Regions from separate parts of the Streptomyces sp. NBC_00400 genome, predicted to be linked through region 2. Evidence: riboswitches for the same ligand, from Rfam matches in the RefSeq annotation. Region 2 holds a riboswitch; each other region holds the start of a gene.
What was found. A riboswitch is a leader RNA that binds a small molecule or an ion and turns the genes downstream of it on or off. The one in region 2 is predicted to bind cobalamin.

Region 1 (4,325 bases), 560 kb from region 2:
CACCCCGCCGCGGTCGATGTCACCGACCACCACCACCGGGATCCGGGCGGCCCGTGCCAGACCCATGTTCACGAGGTCGGTGCGCCGCAGGTTGATCTCGGCCGGACTTCCGGCGCCCTCGCAGATCACCGCGTCGTGGGTACGCCGCAGCTCCGCCAGGCAGTCGGTGACCGTGCCGAGCAACTGTTCCTGACGGCCCTCGTGGTAGCCCCGGGCACTGAGCTCGCCCACCGGCTTCCCCAGCAGCACCACCTGGCTGCTGCGATCGCTGCCGGGCTTGAGCAGGACGGGGTTCATCAGCGCGGTCGGCTCCACCCGCGCCGCGGCGGCCTGCATCGCCTGGGCCCGTCCGATCTCCGCGCCCTCGCGGGTGACGAACGAATTCAGGGACATGTTCTGCGCCTTGAACGGCGCCACCCGCACCCCCTGCCGGGCCAGCCAGCGGCAGATGCCCGCCGTCACCACGCTCTTGCCGGCGTCGGACGTCGTACCGGCCACCAACAGGCCACCGCCGACGGCCCCGCCCGATCCCTTGAACCGCCCGTTCACCGGGTCCTCCTCATGCGCCGGGCCCCCGGCTGTCGTGAGCCGTACGCGCCAGTGCACGCACGGTCCTGCGCGATACCGCACCCGCGGCCGGGCGGGCGGCAGCCACCGGGGCCCGCCGCAGCGCCCCGGCCGCCAGCCGCGCCGCCACCGTCGTCGCCAGCGCAAGGACGCTCACCCGGCGCGAGAGCCGCACGGCCCGTTCGATGTCGGGCACCGCGACCGGCGGCGCCCCGTCGTTGAGCACCGGCCGGTGCTCCACCCGCCCGCCATAGGCCAGCGTGCCACCCAGCCGTACGCCCAGCGCGCCCGCGAACGACGCCTCCACCGGGCCCGCGTTGGGGCTCGGATGGGCGCCGCCGTCCGCCCGCCAGGCCCGCAGCGCACCGCGCCGGTCGGGGCCCGCGAGCACGGTGAGGGCGGCGGTCAGCCGGGAGCCGGGCCAGCCGGCGAGGTCGTCGAGCCGGGCCGAGGCCCAGCCGAAGCGGCGGTGGCGCGGCGACTTGTGCCCCACCATCGCGTCCAGGGTGTTCACCGCCCGGAACGCCACCAGGCCGGGCACCCCGCCCAGCGCGCCCCACACCAGGGCGCCGACCACGGCGTCCGAGGTGTTCTCGGCGACCGACTCCACCACCGCGCGGGCCATCTGGGCCCCGTCCAGGGCCTGGGGATCGCGGCCGCACAGATGCGGCAGCCGCTCCCGCGCCACGTCCAGGTCACCCGCCGTCAGCGCACCGCCGACGGCCCGGGCCTCCCGGCCGAGCGAGGTGCCGCCCAGCACCGCCCAGACCGTGGCCGCGGTCAGCGCGATCCGGGCGCCGTCGCGCAGGGGAGCCGGGGCAACGGCCCGTACGGCGCGCTCCAGCAGCGCGGCCCCGGCGGCGGCACCGCCCGCACACAGCACGGCGTGCGCCGCTCCGTATCCGCGGTGATCGCGCCACAGCCGGCGTTCGACGGCGCTCGCGGCCCGGCCGAAGGCGGCCACCGGATGGCCGCGCCGCGGGTCCGCCGCGATCAGGTCGCCGAGAAAGCCGAGGGCCGCGCCGCACGCATATCCCGCGTGTTCGCCGCGCACCGGTCAGACCGCCGCTGCGGCGTGTCCAACGGGCCCTGTGGCGGCGGGCAGTGGAGATCTCGAAGGGCGGCCGGGCATGGCGGTGTGTCCTCACTCAGGGTCCGCGCCCTGGCTCGACGTGACGGCGACAAGAGTCTCCTGGCTCCCGGATCGGCGAGTCCTCCGGCCTTCCAGTCCCTGCGTACGTCATCCGACGTACGCGAGGCGGACCGTGGCCTTCGCTGGAGGAACGCTCCCCGGTGACAGTGGCGGGACCGCGCCGGATTCGCACCGGACTTCCTCAGCTGTCGCCGAATGGCTCCGGCAGTCCACCACGCCCCGCGATGCCCGTCAACTCGCCCTTGACCTGCAACGCTGCCCTGTGGCACGCGCTGTGGTGCACGCCACAGCGTGGCAGGAAGGTCACAGACGGTTGCCCATGCCCCTGATTTCACGTCACTATCTGGTGGTGCACGGTGGCGACGGGGCCGCCGGAAGGGGGCCGGGGGATGCCGCAGAGTGCTGACCGCCACGAGATCCGCCTCAGGATCACGGGCACGAACAATCCGGACCAGGACATCGAAGACCTCAGGGCCTGGCTGGAGCGCGAGCCGTGGCTGGACCGGCACGGCCACGACTGGCAGCTCCGGCCGCGGCCGGCAAACGAGAGCGACGACGGCCCCGGTGACATGGCCGCCGGCCTCGACGACCTGATCCTGGTCATCATCGGCGCCGTCACCGGCGAGATCACCAAAAGTCTCACCATCGCCCTGCAGGAGTGGCTGCGACGGCGCAGGGAGGAACGCGACACCGGCGAGCGGCCCGCCGTCGCGGTCGGGGCCGGTGACGGGGACCTGCGCGCGCTCGGCGACCCGGGCCCGGCCACCGCGGCCCCCGAACACCCCGATCCCGGCAGCCCGGCGGACGGGAGCGGCAGCACCGCCGGGGACTGAGCCGGATGTCCGAATACGACGCACGGGGCAAGGTCAACCGGGCGCTGCTGATCAGCGTCGACGACTACCGCACGCTGCGCCCGCTGCCCGCGGTGAAGGACAACGTCCGGAAGCTGGAGCAGGCCCTGCTCGCCCCCGGCACCGATCTGTTCACCAAGGGCGAGGTCGTCACCTGCCGGCCCCAGGAGCCCTGGGAGGTGGAACAGGCGCTGGACACCGTCGTCCAGGAGGCGCGCGGGCTGCTGCTGGTGTACTTCTCCGGCCACGGCCGGGTGGGCAGCGACGGCGGCAATCTGCACCTCATGGTCGGCGCCTCGGAACGCCGGCACAAGACCGTCTCCTGGCAGGACACGGTGCTGTCCTATCTGGACAACGCCCGGGCCGACCGCATCGTGATCGTCCTGGAGTGCTGTTACGCCGGCAACGCGAGCGAGGCCTTCCACTCCTGCCGCAACCCCACCTCGCTGCTGATGGCCGCGCAGCCCAACCGCCGGATCTTCAGCGGCGAGGAACCCACCGGGGGCAGCGTCTTCAACCGTGCCCTGGTCCAGATCCTGGAACGGGGCATCCCCGGCAAACGGTTCGTCACCTTCGAGGACCTGGTCCGGGCACTGCGGGAACAACTGGCCGGTGAACGCACCCCGATGGGCGACGTCTGGGAGCCGCGCTCGGCGAAGCAGAACACCGTCGACGACGTCATCCTGTCCTTCGCCACCCCCGAGGCCCGCCCGCCGACCCCGCTGCGGATCCGCTTACGCCGCCGCCTGAAGTCGTCCTTCCGGCGCTGGACCGGACTCCTGCTGATCCTGGCGATCATCCTCGTACCGGCCGTCACCGGCGTCGTCCTGCTCCGGCTCCCGAACGACGGGGCGCCCTGTCCGCCCGCCCTCGAACTGCGGCTGCTCACCGCCCCCGAGGCCGAACCCGCGCTGCGCCAGGCCGCCTTCGACTACGAGATGTCCGAGACCAACACCCGGCCCCTGACCGGTGAGGGCAACCTCCCCGACGGCTGCCGGCGCGCCCAGATCACCGTCTACTCCGCCGCCCGGGACCAGGTCGACCAGGGCTTCGCCGCCGCCGCACGCTGGCAGGGCGAGGCCCTGGGGACCGGGCAGACCCGGCCGGCCGACAAGGGCCTCGACCCCCCGGGCCGGCCCGGACCACAGCCCGACGTCTGGATCCCCGAGTCCACCGCCGACTACTACGAGGCCCGCCGCGGTATGCCCGCCACGACCTCCCCGGCGACCCTCCACTACAGCGCCCCCGTCGCCTACACCCCGCTGGTCGTCGGCATCCCGGAGAGCCGGCGGCTGGACGACGTCGAACCGGCCGACGCCTCCTGGCCGGATCTGCTCACCCAGACCGACGGCAGCCACCACGACCTCAGACTCCTGCGGCCCAGCCCGGTGCTGTCCGGCACCGGGCTGCTGCACACCCTCGGCCTCTACCTCGCCCACGTCGGCCCGGGCGGCACCGCGACGGGAGCGCCCGACCTCACCCTCGCCCGGCAGGCCGAGGAGCGGCTGTCCGCCCCGGGCAGCCAGTACGCGGGCAGCACCGAACTGCTGTGTTCGCTGCGGCCCGACACCGGCACCGACGCCGCCGGCTCCGTCGACCGCGCGAAGTCCGCGCCCCTGGTGTCGGAGAAGTCCCTCGCCGACTACAACCTCGGCCACGCCATCGGCAGTTGCCCGGCCCGCCCGTCCGCACTCCCGTTCCGCAACCGCTACCTCGCCTACTACCCCGAGAACGTCCCCGCGCTCGACCATCCC
Region 2 (4,325 bases):
CCGCAGCGTGGCCGGCCCTTCGGTGGCATACGCCCAGGAGCTGCCCTTGCCGTGCCAGAAGGACCAGTAGCGGTACTCCTGCGCCTGGGCGGGCCCGGCGGCCAGGCCGGTGACCGCACCGGCCAGCAGCACCGCTCCGGCGATCCCGGTACGCCGCACCGGACGGGACTGCCGCATCAGAGCTGGGTCTTCTTACGGCTGCTCAGCAGGAAGCCGATGCCGGCACCGATGGCGAGGCCGATGCCGATGATCCACACCAGGCCGAAGCCGCCGCCCTTGGAGCCGTCGGCGTCCTTGCCGTCCTTCGTCGCCGCGGCGGCCGGCTCGGGGCCGGTGGCGTTGAGCGCGGCCACCAGATCGGTGCCGCCGAAGGAGCGGGGGTCCGTGCCGGTGGCATGGGCGGCCAGCACCAACTGGGCGTACGCGGCGGGGCCGTTCTGCTTGGCCCAGCCCGCCGCGTTCTTCTCCAGCCACTTCAGCGGCTTCGCGGCGGCGGTGGTGTGCGCGCCGGCCGCCAGTGCCACCACGGCGTCGGCGGTGTTGCCGACATCCGGCTGCTCCTTTGCGCCCGGCATCGCGGAAAGCAGATGCTGCCCGTTCTTGTCGAGCTGGGCGACGAGGTAGCCGGAGCCGCCCTGGGCCGCCTGTGCCGGATCGCTGCCGCCCGCCTTCTTGTCGTCGCCGTCCTTGCAGCTCAGCGGCTTGACGGGGGTGTCCGCGCCCTTGCCGGCCGGCTCGACGACAAAGCCCTTGCCGAGCGCTCCGGTCGCGGCGGCCGCGGTGGCGTCCGCGTTCGGGGCCGCCCCCTTGAGCTGGAAGGTGAACGCACCGCGCGCATCCTCCTTCGCCTCGCAGCCCAGCCGGAAGGTGAGCAGCGCGTCGAAGGGGGTCTTGCCGCCCTTCTTCGAGGTCACGGACCCCGGCTTCTCACCCGCCGCGGCGAGCGCGCCGATGACCACGGAAGTGGAGTTGGCATCGCTGGCCGAGCCGGCCATCGAGCTCCAGCCGCCGTCGTCGTTCTGCACCGATTTCAGCCAGCTCACGGCCTTCTTCACGGTGTCCCCGTGCCCGCCGAGCGCGGCCAGCGCCTGCACCGCGGCGGCCGTCTGGTTGGTGTCCCGCCCGGTCTTGGCGTCGCAGGGCGTGCCCGGCTCGGCCCGGAAGGCGGTGAACGAGCCGTCGGCGCACTGCTGTCCGGCCAGCCACTGCACGGCGGACGCCGCGGGGCGGATGCCCACGGTGTCCTGGGCCAGCAGTGCGAGGGACTGCCGCCAGACCCCGTCGTACTGCGGGTCCTTGGTGCCGTACAGCCCGGCGGGCAGCTTCTTGGGAGAGGCGGAAGCGGAGTCGGCGTACGCGGCGGGGGCAGCGGCCGCGCCCAGCACCGCCACGGCCGCCAGCGCCGTGGCGGCGCGGCGCGCCAGGAAGGCGACGGAGTGCGTCAAAGGGGCCGGGTGAGCCATGGAAGCCATGGGGGCCATCGGGTCGGTGCCTCTCGGGTCGGGTCGCGGCGATGCTACGCAGCCACGCTCGGCCGGCCACTCGCGTGCCGATACGTACATCGGCCGCGGTGGCACCGGGCTCAGCTCCGTATACCTCGACGGTGCCGCGCACCGGCCGTCCGCAGGGGCGGCGGTTCGGTGGCGGGAGCCTTGGTCGTGCCCTGTCGGGTGCTCCGGCTCGTACGGCCCGCCACGCCGGGCCGGGGGCACGGTGCGGGCGGGCGTCCTCACGGTTGCGGGTCAGCGCCGGATTTCCACCGGCTTCCCCCGATCGGGTACGGATGAAGTTGTCCCGCACACCTTAACCGGCGTCCGCCGGGCCATTCGCTCGCCCGTACGAACCGGCCCCGCGCCGGGGAGCGCCGGGAGCGCCCCTGAGCCGGCCCCTGTCTCCGCCCTCAGTCCGCCCCTGCCTTTGCCCCGAGCCCGCCCCTTCCTTTGCCCCTGAGTCCGTCTCCCTCACACCGCCTGGTACCGCACCGGATCGGACCCCGGCACCCGCTCCGCCTGCCCCTGTTTCACCAGACGGCGCAGATGGGCCTCGGCCTCCGAGACGGCGATATTGCGGGAGGCGTAAGGGATCTGCTCCCAGGGGCGGTTCCACTCCATGGCCATGGCGAGCTGCCAGGGGGTACGGGGTTCGCGGAGCAGTTCCCGCAGCCGGCGGAGCCGTTCCTCGTGGTGCGCGATGAGCTCGCGTACCCGTCCGCCGGCGTCGGTGAAAGCGTGCTGGTGGGCGGGCAGCACCTCGGCGGGGGCGAGCCTGCCGACGCGTTCGAGGGAGCCGAGATAGTCACCCAGGGGGTCGGGAACGGTGACCCCCTCCGGGTCCTCCGGGTCCTCCGCGCCCTCCGGGTCCTCCGCGCCCTTCGGATCCTCGTACAGGCCGATGTGCGGGGTGATGCCGGGGAGGAGGTGGTCCCCGGAGAAGAGCCGGCCGAAGCCGCCGACCCGCCCCGAGGGGTGCTCCTCCTCCAGGTGGAGGCACACATGCCCCGGGGTGTGCCCCGGTGTCCAGATGGCGCGCACCCGGCGCCCCGGCAGGTCGAGCAGTTCACCGGGGCCGATGTCACGGTCGGGCAGTGCGGCCCCCTGCCCGGGGAACTTCCGGCCGCGGCCATGCGCGCGGGCCTCCCGCAGCGGTGCCAGATGCTCGTCGGGCGCGCCCGCCGCCACGAGCCTGGCGGTCAGGTGGTCGAGCCACCGGCCCGGTTCGGCCTCGCGGGTGCGGCGGACCACGGCGGTGTCCGCGGCATGCATGGCGATCCACGCGCCGGAGGCCTCCCGCACCTTGGCCGAGAGGCCGTGGTGGTCGGGGTGATGGTGGGTGATCAGGACGCCGTGGAGGTCGGCGGGCGCGAAGCCGCAGGCGCTGATGCCGGTGACGAGTGTCGTCCAGGAGTCCGGGTCGTCCCAGCCGGTGTCGATGAGCACCGGTCCGCGGTCGGTCTCCAGGAGATGGACGAGGGTGTGTCCGAGCGGGTTGTCCGGGATGGGGACGGCGATGCTCCACACCCCGCCCTTGTGGTCGGTCGCCTGCGGCGTCATCCCGGTCCCCTCTCGGTGTGCCGTACACCCGGTACCCGGCCTCACTATAACTAGAACTGGTTTCAACGTGACTGGTCTGCGGTGCGAACCGCTCCCGCGTCACCTCGCGAAGTGACCGGTGCTGCTGCGGGAGTTGGGATTCGGCCTCGCGCCGTGGACTCCTGTAACTAGAACTGGTATCAGTTCCTGGGTCGGTGGGCAGTTCTGATGCGGCGTGCTGCGTGCTGCGTGCGGCGTGCGGCAACGGAAGAACTCCCGGAAACCGCAGGAGCTCCCGGAACCTCAGGAACTCCAGAAGCTCCAAGAACTCCAAGAACTCCAAGAACCCAAGGAACCGCGAAAAGCGCCCAGCACCCCCGAAAACCGTCAGGGATCGTCGAACAGGCGGCCAACCCGCAGGAGGCGGCAGCGATGAGCGACCTCGTCGAGCACGGCAAGCTCTACATAGGCGGTGAGTGGGCCGATCCGGCCGGCCGGGACGTGATCGAGGTCGTCTCGCCCCACACCGAACAGGTCATCGGCCGGGTGCCGCACGCCTCGCGGGCCGATGTCGACCGTGCGGTGGCCGCGGCCCGTACGTCCTTCGACTCCGGGGTGTGGGCGAACGCCCCGCTGGCGGACCGGATCGCGGTGGTGACCCGCATCAAGGACGCCTTCGCGGCCCGCAGTGAGGAGATCGCCAAGGTCATCAGCTCCGAGAACGGCACGCCCGTCACCTCCGGCGTCATGGTGCAGTCGCTGGCCGCGATGCTGGCGTGGGACGCGGCGCTGACGGTGGCCGGTGACTTCCCGTTCGAGGAGCGGCGGGACGGGGTGCTGGGACCGCTGCTGGTGCGGCGGGAGCCGGCCGGGGTGGTCGCGGCCGTCGTGCCGTGGAACGTCCCGCAGTTCACCGCCGCCGCCAAGCTCGCGCCGGCGCTGCTGGCCGGCTGCTCGGTGGTGCTGAAGGTGTCCCCGGAGACCCCGCTGGACGCGTACCTCCTCGCGGAGATCGCGACGGAGGCCGGGCTGCCGCAGGGCGTGCTGTCGATCCTCCCGGCGGACCGCGAGGTGAGCGAGTACCTGGTCGGACACCCCGGCGTGGACAAGGTGTCGTTCACCGGCTCGGTGGCGGCGGGCAAGCGGGTCATGGAGGTCGCGGCCCGGAACCTCAGCCGGGTCACGCTGGAGCTGGGCGGGAAATCCGCCGCGGTGATCCTGCCGGACGCGGATCTGGACGCCGCGGTGGCCGGCATCGTGCCGTTCGCCTGGATGATCAACGGCCAGGCGTGTGTG
Region 3 (4,325 bases), 2.0 Mb from region 2:
AGTTAACCGGATGACGGTGCGCTCGATCCACAGGCGCTACCGCGCGTGTGCCGGGACGGCGAGTAGGTTGTCGATGACTGGTGCCTGCCGGGGCTGGTTGCCGTACTCATCGGCCGCCCGGTCTTCCTGCTGCAGGGCGTCGCCCAGCGCTTCGACGAAGTCCGTCATGGCGACGAGGGTGTCCCGCACGAACCGCAACTTCGTGCCTTGCCCACCGAGCCGGCGGCGCACGGCGGTCAGCCCTTCGAAGTCGCGGGGTGGCGCGGCGGCCATCGGGACGCCGTCGATGACAACGTGCTGAGGCTGTTCTCAACGTGGGATCTTCCTCGCGCAGCTGCATGGCGGCCCGGGACGGCCGGGAGGGGGCGGCTGCGTTCCCTCCCGGCCGTCGGCGGGATCAGGAGCCGGCGAGCTCCGTTCGGACGGTACGGGCCGCGGTGACCAGGTTCTCCAGCGAGGCGCGGGTCTCTGGCCAGCCGCGGGTCTTCAGGCCGCAGTCCGGGTTGACCCAGAGACGCTCGGCCGGGATGGCCTCAAGTCCCTTCCGCAGCAAGGCCGCTGCCTCTTCGGCGCTCGGGACGCGCGGGGAGTGGATGTCGTAGACACCGGGCCCGGCCTCGCGCGGGTAGCCGTGGGCGGCCAGCTCCCGGGCGACCTGCATGTGGGAGCGGGCGGCCTCCAGGCTGATGACGTCGGCGTCGAGGTCGTCGATGGCCTGGACGATGTCGCCGAATTCGGCGTAGCACATGTGGGTGTGGATCTGGGTGCGGTCCTGTACGCCGCTGGTGGTGAGGCGGAACGCCTCGGTGGCCCAGGCCAGGTATGCGGGGTGGTCGGTGGCCCGCAGCGGCAGCGTCTCGCGCAGCGCGGGCTCGTCGACCTGGATCACCGAACTCCCGCCCTGCTCCAAGTCGTTCACCTCGTCACGCAGCGCCAGCGCCACCTGGCGGGCGGTGTCGCCGAGCGGCTGGTCGTCGCGGACGAAGGACCAGGCGAGCATGGTGACCGGGCCGGTGAGCATGCCCTTGACCGGGCGGTCGGTCTGCGACTGCGCGTAGGACGTCCAGGGGACCGTCATCGGCTCGGGCCGGGAGATGTCCCCGGCCAGGACCGGCGGGCGGACGTAACGGGTGCCGTAGGACTGGACCCAGCCGTGCTGGGTGGCGAGGTAGCCGGTGAGCTGTTCGGCGAAGTACTGGACCATGTCGTTGCGCTCGGGCTCACCGTGCACGAGGACGTCGATGCCGGCCTTCTCCTGGAAGGCGAGGACGTCGCGGATCTCGGCCTTGATGCGCTCCTCGTAGCCCGCGGCGTCGAGGCGTCCCGCCCGCAGGTCGGCACGGGCGGTGCGCAGTTCGGCGGTCTGCGGGAACGAGCCGATGGTGGTGGTCGGCAGCAGCGGCAGCCCGAGGTGGGCGCGCTGGGCCGTCGCCCGCTCGGCGTACGGCGCGCGGCGGCGGCCGTCGGTGTCGGTAATGGCGGCGGCACGCGCGCGCACCGCCGGGTCGTGGGTGATCGCGGAATTCGCCCGGGAGGCCAGGTCGGCACGGTTCGCGGCGAGTTCGGCGGCGATGGTTTCGGTGCCCTGGGACAGGCCCCGTGCGAGTGTCACCAGCTCCGCGGTCTTCTGCTTGGCGAAGGCCAGCCAGCGGACGATCTGCGGGTCGATGTCGCGCTCGACGGCCGCGTCCAGCGGCACGTGCAGGAGCGAGCAGGAGGCGGCCACGTCGACCCGGTCGGCGAGGCCGAGCAGGGTGCCGAGGGTGGTCAGCGACTTTTCCAGGTCGTTGATCCAGATGTTGCGGCCGTTGACCACACCCGCGACCAGGCGCTTGCCCGGCAGTCCGCCGACGGCCGCCAGCGCGTCGAGGTTGGCCGCGGCCGCGTCGGTGAAGTCGAGCGCCAGACCGTCCACCGGAGCCTTGGCCAGGACGGGCAGGGCGTCGCCGAGCCGGTCGAAGTACGACGCGACCAGGAGCTTCGGGCGGTCGTCGAGGGTGCCCAGCTCGCGGTAGGCGCGCGCGGCGGCGCTCAGCTCGGCCGGGGTGCGGTCCTGGACGAGGGCGGGCTCGTCGAGCTGCACCCACTCGGCGCCGGCGGCGCGCAGGTCCGCGAGGACTTCGGCGTAGACGGGCAGCAGCCGGTCCAGGAGGGTCAGCGGCTCGAAGTCGGCGGCCACACCGGGAGCGGGCTTCGACAGCAGGAGGTAGGTGACCGGCCCGACGAGCACCGGCCGGGCGGTGAGACCGAGGGTGAGGGCTTCGGTGAGCTCGGCGACCTGCTTGGCCGAGTCGGTGGTGAAGACGGTGTCCGGGCCCAGCTCGGGGACGAGGTAGTGGTAGTTGGTGTCGAACCACTTGGTCATTTCCAGCGGTGCGACGTCCTGGGTGCCGCGGGCCATCGCGAAGTAGCCGTCGAGGGCGTCGGCTGCGACGGCGTCGCGGTGGCGGTCCGGGACAGCACCGACCATGACGCTGGTGTCCAGCACATGGTCGTAGTACGAGAAGTCACCGGTGGGCACCTCGTGGATGCCGGCGTCGGCCAGGTGCTGCCAGTGCGAACGGCGCAGGTCCTTGGCGGTCTCCAGCAAGGTGTCCGCGGTGACGCGGCCCTTCCAGTAGCCCTCGATGGCCTTCTTCAGTTCCCGGTGCTGTCCCTGGCGGGGGTAGCCGTACACGGTGGCCCGTGCTGCCGCGGCTGCGGGCTTTGCTGTCACGGAACTCTCCTTCGCGAATACGTGTCATGAAGTCCCGGAGACGGAACGAGGCACGCGAAGGGATGACGAACCGGGCGGAACCACGGTGCGCTCGCGACGCACGTGTCCGCCTGGTGTGTACGCCGACCCGCCCTCGAGGTCACCGGGATAGCCGTCCACACATGGGGTGTGCACGGGCAACGGGCAGGTCTTCGGACTCGCGGGCGCGCCTGCCGGAGTCTTCCGGCGGGCACCTACTGGCCGTCGCTTCCCGGATCCGCGGCCCGGATCCAGTGCGTATGACGGCGGTCGTTCCCACTCACCGCTGCGGGGCAGTCCCGGATTTCCACCGGGTTCCCTCTTACGACGCGGCCCGTCTGGCGGACGGGGCGAACCAATTGCCCGGCCAGCGTAGGGCGTGATGCCCGTATCGGACACCTCTGTTCGCATGTCGGACTGTGAGATGAGACACCGGCGCGACGGGGTTCACACGCGACAGGGCGCGGAACGGCCCCGTTGCTCCGTTCCGCGCCCCGTACCGCACGCCCGCCGGGCCCTTCAGCCCGGCGGCGATCCAGGGCCCCTCAGCCCTGGTCGTAGGTGTGGAACCCGCGGCCGGTCTTGCGGCCGAGCAGCCCCGCCTCCACCATGCGCTGGAGCAGCGGTGGCGGTGCGTAGAGGGGTTCCTTGAACTCGTCGTAGAGGGACCGGGCGATGGCGGCCACGGTGTCCAGGCCGATCAGGTCGGCGAGCTTGAGCGGGCCCATCGGGTGGGCGCAGCCCAGCTCCATGCCCGCGTCCACGTCAGCGGCGGTGGCGAAGCCGGACTCGGCCATCCGGACCGCCGAGAGCAGATACGGCACGAGCAGGGCGTTGACGACGAAGCCGGCCCGGTCCTGGGACCGTACGACCGTCTTGGCCAGGGTGCCGGTGACGAAGTCCTCGGCTGCGGTGACCGCCGCCGGCGCGGTGTGCAGGGAGGGGACGACCTCGACGAGCGGCAGCACCGGCACCGGGTTGAAGAAGTGCAGCCCCAGGACCCGGTCCGCGCGACGGGTCGCCATGCCGAGCCGCATGACGGGGATCGCCGAGGTGTTGGTCGCCAGGATCGCCTCCTCGGCCTCGACGACCTTGTCGAGTGCGCTGAAGACCTCGGTCTTGGCCTCGGCGTTCTCGACGACGGCCTCGATGACGAGCTGCCGGTCGGCGAGGTCGTCGAGACGGCCCGTGAAGACCATCCGGGTCAGGGCGTCCTCCGCCGAGATGCGGTCCAGCTTGCCGCGCTGCACGGCGCGTTCGAGGGAGACGGCCACCCGCTCCCCGGCGGCACGGGCGGCTACCGCGTCCGCCTCGCAGACCACGGTGTCGAGTCCGGCGCGGGCGCATACCTCGGCGATGCCCGCCCCCATCTGGCCGCCTCCCACCACACCGACCCGTCGGATGCTCTGCCTCATGAGCGTGCCTCCGCGCGTCGGACGAGGTGCCGGGAGTAGGCATCGGGAGTGAAGAAGGGCGGCAACTCCCGTGCCATGGCTGTTCGTTCGAAGAGAGAGCTGACCTCCTCGACCTGAGCCCAGGGAAATTCGGCTCCCAGGGCGGCGGCCTCGTCGTCGAGCACGCGCAGTACCGT

Region 1: another riboswitch for cobalamin. It lies ahead of OHS81_RS28505 (cobalamin biosynthesis protein); the one in region 2 lies ahead of OHS81_RS26100 (prenyltransferase/squalene oxidase repeat-containing protein).
Region 3: another riboswitch for cobalamin. It lies ahead of metE (5-methyltetrahydropteroyltriglutamate--homocysteine S-methyltransferase); the one in region 2 lies ahead of OHS81_RS26100 (prenyltransferase/squalene oxidase repeat-containing protein).

The regions. Positions count from the first base shown of each region.
Region 1 covers NZ_CP107940.1:6,520,813-6,525,137, forward strand. Annotated here, with positions in the region: gene OHS81_RS28500 (cobyric acid synthase) at 1-549, opposite strand, end outside; gene OHS81_RS28505 (cobalamin biosynthesis protein) at 560-1,621, opposite strand; cobalamin riboswitch at 1,753-1,903, opposite strand; gene OHS81_RS28510 (effector-associated constant component EACC1) at 2,110-2,553, shown strand; gene OHS81_RS28515 (VWA domain-containing protein) at 2,559-4,325, shown strand, end outside.
Region 2 covers NZ_CP107940.1:5,962,198-5,966,522, forward strand. Annotated here, with positions in the region: gene OHS81_RS26095 (SCO2322 family protein) at 1-177, opposite strand, end outside; gene OHS81_RS26100 (prenyltransferase/squalene oxidase repeat-containing protein) at 177-1,481, opposite strand; cobalamin riboswitch at 1,702-1,821, opposite strand; gene OHS81_RS26105 (MBL fold metallo-hydrolase) at 1,962-3,050, opposite strand; gene OHS81_RS26110 (aldehyde dehydrogenase) at 3,462-4,325, shown strand, end outside.
Region 3 covers NZ_CP107940.1:7,975,908-7,980,232, forward strand. Annotated here, with positions in the region: gene OHS81_RS34925 (hypothetical protein) at 37-273, opposite strand; gene metE (5-methyltetrahydropteroyltriglutamate--homocysteine S-methyltransferase) at 398-2,716, opposite strand; cobalamin riboswitch at 2,882-3,109, opposite strand; gene OHS81_RS34935 (3-hydroxybutyryl-CoA dehydrogenase) at 3,280-4,149, opposite strand; gene OHS81_RS34940 (malate synthase) at 4,146-4,325, opposite strand, start outside.